Regions from separate parts of the Streptomyces sp. NPDC050658 genome, predicted to be linked through region 1. Evidence: riboswitches for the same ligand, from Rfam matches in the RefSeq annotation. Region 1 holds a riboswitch; the other holds the start of a gene.

Region 1 (4,204 bases):
TCCAAGAAGGCTTCCCCGCCCAGGACTTCGGCGACCCCGTGATGGATCTCGTACCCCTCGACGGGCTCACCGAGCGCCTCGCCGACGGGCCGCGCCAGGGTCTTCTCGCGGGCGAACCGCACCCGCACGGGCAGCAGTCCGAGCCCGTCCACGGCCCCGGCCCGCGACTCCACGTCGTCCTCGATGCGCTCGCCGAGCACCTGGAAGCCGCCGCAGATCCCGAGCACCGGCCGCCCCTCGGCCGCGCGCCGCGCGACGGCGTCCGCGAGCCCGCGCTCCCGCAGCCACTCCAGGGCGCGCACGGTCCCGCGCGTGCCCGGTACGACGACGAGGTCCGCGTCGACGAGTTCCTCGGCCCGGTCCACGAACCGCACGACGACACCCGGCTCGGCGGCGAGCGCGTCCACGTCCGTGAAGTTGGACATCAGCGGTACGGCACAGACGGCGACCCGCAGCACGTCCTCGCCGACCGGCGGCGCGACGACGGACTCCCGCACGGCGCCCCGCAGGGACACCCGGAGCCCGTCCTCCTCGTCGATGCCGAGCCCGTGCTGGAAGGGCAGCACACCGAACGTGCGCCGCCCGGTGAGCCCGTGCAGCATGTCGAGCCCCGGTTCGAGCAGCGAGACGTCGCCCCGGAACTTGTTGACGAGATACCCGGCGACCAGCTCCTGGTCCTCGGGGCTCAGCAGGGCGGTCGTACCGAAGAAGGACGCGAAGACGCCGCCCCGGTCGATGTCCCCGACGACGAGCACGGGAAAGCGGGCGGCCCGCGCGATCCCCATGTTCACGATGTCGGTACGCCGCAGATTGATCTCGGCGGGACTGCCCGCGCCTTCGCAGATCACGGCGTCATAGCTGCCCCGAAGTTCCTCCAGGCATCCCACGACGGTGTCGAGCAGCGCCGCCCGGCGCCCCCCGTGCAGCCTTTCCCCGGGGGACGACCCCCCAGACCCCCCGAAGAACCCGCGCGCGGTCATCTCGCCCACGGGCTTCCCCATGAGCACGACCTGACTGCTGCGGTCGCTGCCCGGCTTGAGCAGCACGGGATTCATCAGCGCGCTCGGCTCGACGCGGGCGGCCTGCGCCTGCATGGCCTGCGCCCGCCCGATCTCGGCGCCCTCGCGGGTGACGAAGGAGTTGAGCGACATGTTCTGCGCCTTGAAGGGCGCGACGGACACGCCTTTACGCGCCAGCCACCGACAGATCCCGGCGGTGACAACACTCTTCCCGGCATCGGAGGTGGTCCCGGCAACAAGCAGCCCACCACTCATGAGGTTCTCCTAGATCTAAGCTGCTTCGGCTGTGGGCAGGCGTTCCGCAGGGCGAGTGGGGCCTCCCCTGGTCGAGCGGAGCCGAGAGCTTGGGGAAGGGTGGGCACAGCCCCAGTCGCCGGGTTCCGGCTCAGCCGTGCGGCAATGGCAACTCCAAGCGCCAGCACCCCAACCCGCCGGGACAGCTTTACCGCACGCTCGATGTCGGCCACGGCCACAGGGCGCCCACCCCCGTTCAGAACAGGGCGGTGCTCCACTCGACCCCCGTACGAGAGAGTTCCGCCGAGCCGTACGCCCAACGCCCCCGCGAAGGCCGCTTCCACGGGCCCCGCGTTGGGACTCGGATGCCGACCGGCGTCATCCCGCCAAGCCCGCAGCGCGCCCCGCGGCGAATCCCCGGCGGCTGCCGCGAGGGCGGCGGTGAGCCGGGCCCCGGGCCACCCCAGAACATCGTCGAGCCGAGCGGAAGCCCACCCGTACCGCCGGTACTTCGCGGACTTGTGCCCCACCATCGCGTCCAGCGTGTTCACGGCCCGGAACCCGACAAGCCCCGGAACCCCCGCCAACGCCCCCCACACCAGCGCCCCGACCACGGCGTCAGAGGTGTTCTCGGCGACGGACTCGACCACGGCCCGCGCGATCCCGTCGGCGTCGAGCGCCTGCGGATCCCGCCCGCACAGATGCGGCAGCCGCTCCCGGGCCAGCTCGACGTCCCCCGCGGCGAGCGCCCCGCCGATCGCCCGCGCCTCACGGCCGAGGGAGGTGCCGCCGACCACGGTCCAGGTCGCGGCGGCGGTCAGCGCGACGGATCCGGCACGGGAACGGCGTACAAGACAAGAGGCGAGCGCGGCGGCGCCCGCGGCACCCCCGGCACACACGGCGGTGTGCAGCGCGCCCCACCCGCGGTGGTCACGCCACAGCACCCGCTCGACGGCACCCGCGGCACGGCCGAACGCGGCGACCGGATGCCCGCGGCGAGGATCGCCGAGGAGAAGGTCTCCGAGAAGTCCGGCGGCGGCGCCGTACGCGAAGTCGCGATCGGCACTCATGGCGTCAGCCGGTCGTGCTGCCGGGGAAGGACCCCGACGTCAGAGACGGAACCGGCAACGGGCGGCCGCGCATGGCGATATGTCCTCACTCAGGGTGTCCGCGCCCTGGTTCGACGTGACGCGGCGGCGAGAGTTCCTGGCTCCCGGGGAGTCCGCTCCCCGGTGACAGTGGCGGGACCGCACCGGATTCACACCGGTTTCCTCTGCTGCCGCCGTAATGGCTCCGGCAGTCCACCACGCCGCGCAACGCCCGTCAACTTGCCGTTGACCTGGGACGGGAGAGTGTGCGGAGACCCACATGGGGCCGGAATCTCCCTAGGCCCGGAAATTGAACTTTCCTAGACTGGAACACGACATCCGGAGAGCGCTCCGAGCGTGCTTGGGTCCGGGTCGTGACGTTCTGTGGTGATTGTCGGCGGTCCGCTGGGCCGGCCGAGGCCACGGCACTATGGTGCGGCGACGTGCTCTCCGGTAGGGGGAGGTCGGCGTGTGCAACGAGAACGGGGCCGGACGGTCGTGGCGCAGGAGCAGCCACAGCGGGCACGACGGAGACTGCGTCGAAGTCGCCTTCGTACGAGAGGCGGTGATTGTCCGTGATTCGCAGAACCCGTCGGGACCACGCGTCGTCTTCTCTGCTGAGCGCTGGCGAGCGTTCCTGAACGCAGTGATCGGCACAGGGGGACAGTGAGGGGGGAAGGATGACTGAGCATCATCTCGCCGAAGTACGCCACCTGGTGAGCGGGGGACACGGGGGGAAGCGGAAGGCTTCGGCGGTCGTCCTGGCCGTGGTGGTCTGCGCGCTGCTCGGTGCGACGGCGGCCCTGGTGGGCGCGCTGGTCGCGCTGCTCGTCGAGGGCACGGCCGCGCGCCTGGCCACCTGGGGTGTCGCGGCCTCCGTGACCGCGGTGTCAGCGGGGCTCTGGTGGGGTTCCGCCGAGCTCAGGAACGATCGTCGGCAGGCGGATCGGGTCGCTGCGCGGGCACCACGGCCCGGCGGTCGTCGCTGAGCGTCGGCGGGTTCGTCCCGGTCTCGGTGATCAGCCTGGCCAGCTGACGGCTCAGCGCCACCACGGGGGTCATGACCCCGCCGATCACCGAGAAGACCAGCCAGAACGCCGTCAGGTCGAGGGCGCTGAGCAGGGCGAGCATTCCGGCGAGCGCGAGCAGCAGGACGAGTATGCAGCCGGTGCAGTTGCGGATCTTGGTGCGGAAGAGCCGGGCCTGGTCGTCGGTGCGGTTGTGGTCCAGCATGTCCATCACCACGGCACCCAGCGGGTCGCCCATCCCTTCGAGCACGAGCCGGTTGTAGGAGGGGTCCTCGGCCGGTGCCCGCCGGGGAGCGGTGGCCCCGGCGGAGGGGTCCGTGGCAGGCGCACCCGCACCGTGCGCCCCGTCGTCCCCGCTGTTCCGCCACGGCGTCTGCCGGATGGCCGCGAAGACCCCCCGCCACCACTCTCGCAACGCGGCTGGCATATGCGGCCTCCTCGCTCCCGCCGGGCTCCTCGGGCCCGGCAGATCAGCTGCTGTCGATGCCGTCCCTGATCTCGTTGATCAGGTCGATCGCCTTGTCCCCGCCGTACGCGATCTCGCGGAGGGACTCGAAGCACTCCTGGTGACGCACGATCAGCTCGTGGTCGTCGCGGATCGACTGGTTCCCCTGGGCCTCCAGGTACAGCAGATCCTCGTCGTCCAGGAAGCCGAGCAGGATGAAGCTGCTCAGGGTGGAGTAGTGGGCGCCCGCCGTGAACGGCAGCACCTGGAGGGAGACCTTCGGACGGTCCGCCAGGGAGACCAGGTGCTGCAACTGGGCACGCTGCACACGCGGCCCGCCGACCTGCCGGTGCAGGGCCGCCTCGTCGACGACGAAGAACGTGTACGGCG
Region 2 (4,204 bases), on a different contig from region 1:
CGCCAAGGTGTACGACTGCGGTCTGGCGGCCCGGGCGAAGGAGGAGACGTTCACCTTCTACCGCCACAACACCGTCATCTCCTCCAGCGTGACCACCGCCGAGCAGGCCCATGACCTGGTCCGCTCCTATCTGCGCAACCAGGAGTCGCTGGCCGAGGGAGGTCCGGAGGCGGCCGCCGCCGACGAACTCGTCGACGAGGTCGTCGACGCCCGCCTCGACAGCGAGGAGTTCGTCTGCCGGCTGCGCACCCTCTCGGAGATCGTCGCGGAGGAGTCGATCGACCGGATCGACCTGCTGAAGATCGACGTGGAGAACGCCGAGTACGAGGTGCTCAAGGGCATCCACGCCCGCGACTGGCCGAAGATCCGCCAGCTCGTCGTCGAACTCCACGACGTCGACGGCCAGTTGGACAAGGTCGTCACCCTGCTCGAGGCCCTCGGCTACGACCTCGTCTGCGAACAGGACAACCGGCTGCTGCGCAACACGACGCTCTACAACATCTACGCCCGCCGCCCCGACGCGACGGACGCGACGGACGCGCCCAGGACCCCCGCGCCCGTCGGCGCACCGGAGCGCTGGTCGGGCCGCGCCGCGCTGCTCACCGACGTACAGAACAGGCTGCGCGCGGCGCTGCCCGAGTACATGCTGCCCGCCGCGCACGTCCTGCTCGAAGAGCTGCCGCTCACCCAGAACGGCAAGCTCGACCAGCGGGCGCTGCCCGAACCGGCGGTCCAGGGCAAGGCCTATGTCGCGCCGCGCACCCCGGAGGAGGAGAAGCTGTGCGAGCTGATCGCCGAGGTGCTCCGCATCGAACGGGTCGGCCTGGACGACAACTTCTTCGAACTGGGCGGCGACTCACTCCTCGCGACCCGGCTCACCAGCAGGATCGGCAAGACGCTCGGGGTGACCGTGCTCATCCGCGCGGTGTACGAGGCCCCGGACATCGCGGAACTCGCCCTCGTGGTGAAGAACGCGCCGGCCGCGAACCAGCCGAAGCTGCGCAGGGTCGACAGGAGCGCCCGCTGACGAGGAGGCGAGGGCTCAGCCCCGGCGCCTGCCGAGGAAGCGGCGGACCAGCGGCGGGGCGGCGGCGCCCACCACGAGAGCGGCCAGCGGAACGGCGACGTCCAGCCAGGGCGTACGGATCGGCCGGTACACGGCGGCGCCGTCCCTGATCTCGATGAAGCCGCGCGGCCGGGCCCGGACGCCCCCGGCCGCGCCGTCCTCGCCGCTCGCGGCGCCCTCGGCGGCCGCGCCCTTGCTCCCGATGCCGCCGCCGACCCCGAAGCCGACCTCGGCGACCGGGATGACGGTGACGCCGTCGGTGGTGACGGGCTCGCCGTAGACGACCTTCACCGACGCCTGGTCGCCGAGTTTCTCCGTGAGCCGCTGCAGCGGGGTGACGGAGGCGTGGGCGGCGGCCACGTCCACCGGCGGGGTGGTCTTGGCCGGAACGTCCGGGGCGGTCATCGGGTGCCTCCTGGGGGCGATATGTACGACGCGGCCTCACGATAGGCCGTATAGGCTGACCGACGCAGCTGGTTCGCCCTGCCCGCCAGGCAGGCGCGTCGCAAGAGGGAACCCGGTGGGAATCCGGGACTGCCCCGCAGCGGTGAGCGGGAACGACCGCCGTCATACGCACTGGACCCGAGCGGGTCCGGGAAGCGACGGCCAGTAGGTGCCTCGTCCTCCTCCGAGAGGCCTGGCGTGCCCGCGAGTCCGAAGACCTGCCACTGCCCGTGCGCGACGGAGCGCACGGAATCTCGGTGACCTCGAGGGCGGGTCGGCGGCAGCGGCGGGCACCCCTGGAGGGGGCCGCCCCCTTCGCCATCCTTCGCGCCATCGCCGGTTCCGGGAACCCAGGACGAGTACTCGCGAAGGAGAGTTCCGTGACCGCCACACCCACGGCCCGCACCGCCGGCGCCACCGTCTACGGCTACCCCCGGCAAGGCGCCGACCGGGAGCTGAAGAAGGCCGTCGAGGGCTACTGGAAGGGCCGCGTCGACGCCGCGGCCCTGCGCCTGACCGCCGCCGAACTGCGCCGCGCCAACTGGCGCAGGCTCGCCCACGCCGGTGTCGACGAGGTGCCGACCGGCGACTTCTCGTACTACGACCACGTCCTCGACACCAGCGTCATGGTCGGCGCCGTCCCGGACCGCCACCGCGCCGCGGTCGAGGCCGACGCCCTCGACGGATACTTCGCCATGGCGCGCGGCACACAGGACGTGGCGCCGCTGGAGATGACCAAGTGGTTCGACACCAACTACCATTACCTCGTCCCCGAGTTGGGGCCCGACACCGTCTTCGCCACGGACTCCCGCAAGCAGGTCACCGAACTGCGCGAGGCGCTCGGCCTCGGACTGAAGGCGCGCCCCGTCCTGGTCGGCCCCGTCACCTATCTGCTGCTCGCCAAGCCTGCCCCCGGCGTCGCCCCCGACTTCGAGCCGCTGACGCTGCTCGACCGGCTCCTTCCCGTGTACGCCGAAGTCCTCGCCGACCTGCGGGCGGCGGGCGCCGACTGGGTCCAGCTGGACGAACCCGCCCTGGTCCAGGACCGCACCCCCGCCGAACTGAACGCCACCGCCCGCGCCTACCGCGAACTCGGCGCCCTCACCGACCGGCCCCGGCTCCTCGCCGCCTCCTACTTCGACCGGCTCGGCGAGGCCCTGCCCGTCCTCGCCAAGGCACCCGTCGACGGACTCGCGATCGACTTCACCGGACCCGCCGCCGCCAACCTCGACGACCTCGCCGCCGTCGGCGGCCTGCCCGGCAAGCGACTGGTCGCCGGAGTCGTCGACGGCCGCAACGTCTGGATCAACGACCTGGAGCAGTCCCTGGCGACCCTGGGCACCCTGCTCGGACTGGCCGACCGGGTCGACGTGGCCGCCTCCTGCTCCCTGCTGCACGTCCCGCTGGACGCCGCGGCCGAGAAGGGCCTCGACCCGCAGCTCGCCCGCTGGCTCGCCTTCGCCCGGCAGAAGAGCACCGAGATCGCCACCCTCGCCCGCGGACTGACCGAGGGCACCGACGCCATCGCCGCCCAACTCGCCGCCAACCGCGCCGACCTGGCGTCCCGCGCCGGCTCCTCGCTCACCCACGACCCGGCGGTGCGCGCCCGCGCCGCCGCCGTCACCGCAGCGGACACCCGCCGCTCCCAGCCGTACGCCCAGCGCACCGCCGCCCAGCGCGAACGGCTCCGCCTGCCGCTCCTGCCCACCACCTCCATCGGCTCCTTCCCGCAGACCGGCGAACTGCGCACCGCCCGCGCCGACCTGCGCGCCGGACGCATCGGCACGGCCGCCTACGAGGAGCGCATCGAGGCCGAGATCCGCGAGGTCGTCGCCTTCCAGGAGAAGACCGGCATCGACGTCCTGGTGCACGGCGAACCCGAACGCAACGACATGGTCCAGTACTTCGCCGAACAGCTCACCGGCTATCTCGCCACCCAGCACGGCTGGGTCCAGTCCTACGGCACCCGCTACGTCCGCCCGCCGATCCTGGCCGGTGACATCTCCCGCCCCGAGCCGATGACCGCCCGCTGGACCGCGTACGCCCAGTCGCTCACCCAGAAGCCGGTCAAGGGCATGCTCACCGGCCCGGTCACCATGCTCGCCTGGTCCTTCGTCCGCGACGACCAGCCGCTCGCCGACACCGCACGCCAGGTCGCCCTCGCCCTGCGCGACGAGGTCAACGACCTTGAGGCGGCCGGGAGTCCGGTGATCCAGGTGGACGAGCCCGCGCTGCGCGAGACCCTGCCGCTGCGCGCCGCCGACCACGCCGCGTACCTCGGCTGGGCCACCGAGTCCTTCCGGCTCAGCACCTGTGGCGTCCGTCCCGACACCCAGATCCACACCCACATGTGCTACGCCGAGTTCGGCGACATCCTCGCCGCCATCGACGACCTCGACGCCGACGTCATCAGCCTGGAGGCGGCCCGCTCGCACATGCGGGTCGCCGACGAGCTCGCCGCGGCCGGCTATCCCCGGGAGGTCGGGCCCGGCGTCTACGACATCCACTCGCCGCGCGTGCCCGACGCCGACGAGGCGACTGCCTTGCTCCGCAAGGGACTTGAGGCGATTCCCGCCGAGCGGCTCTGGGTGAATCCGGACTGCGGCCTGAAGACCCGCGGCTGGCCCGAGGTCCGGGCCTCCCTGGAGAATCTCGTCACCGCCGCCCGAAAGCTCCGTTCCACCCTCTGACCAG

What was found. Region 1 has a riboswitch for cobalamin ahead of ACIBKX_RS00375 (cobalamin biosynthesis protein). Riboswitches for the same ligand answer to the same signal wherever they lie in the genome.
Region 2: another riboswitch for cobalamin. It lies ahead of metE (5-methyltetrahydropteroyltriglutamate--homocysteine S-methyltransferase); the one in region 1 lies ahead of ACIBKX_RS00375 (cobalamin biosynthesis protein).

Annotation. Positions count from the first base shown of each region.
Region 1 covers NZ_JBITGM010000001.1:66,769-70,972, reverse strand. The annotation lists gene ACIBKX_RS00380 (cobyric acid synthase) at 1-1,274, opposite strand, end outside; gene ACIBKX_RS00375 (cobalamin biosynthesis protein) at 1,271-2,323, opposite strand; cobalamin riboswitch at 2,431-2,566, opposite strand; gene ACIBKX_RS00370 (DUF397 domain-containing protein) at 2,811-3,011, shown strand; gene ACIBKX_RS00365 (hypothetical protein) at 3,022-3,330, shown strand; gene ACIBKX_RS00360 (hypothetical protein) at 3,263-3,796, opposite strand; gene ACIBKX_RS00355 (helix-turn-helix transcriptional regulator) at 3,840-4,204, opposite strand, start outside.
Region 2 covers NZ_JBITGM010000010.1:62,436-66,639, reverse strand. The annotation lists gene ACIBKX_RS30145 (amino acid adenylation domain-containing protein) at 1-1,027, shown strand, start outside; gene ACIBKX_RS30140 (spore germination protein GerW family protein) at 1,043-1,471, opposite strand; cobalamin riboswitch at 1,574-1,730, shown strand; gene metE (5-methyltetrahydropteroyltriglutamate--homocysteine S-methyltransferase) at 1,891-4,200, shown strand.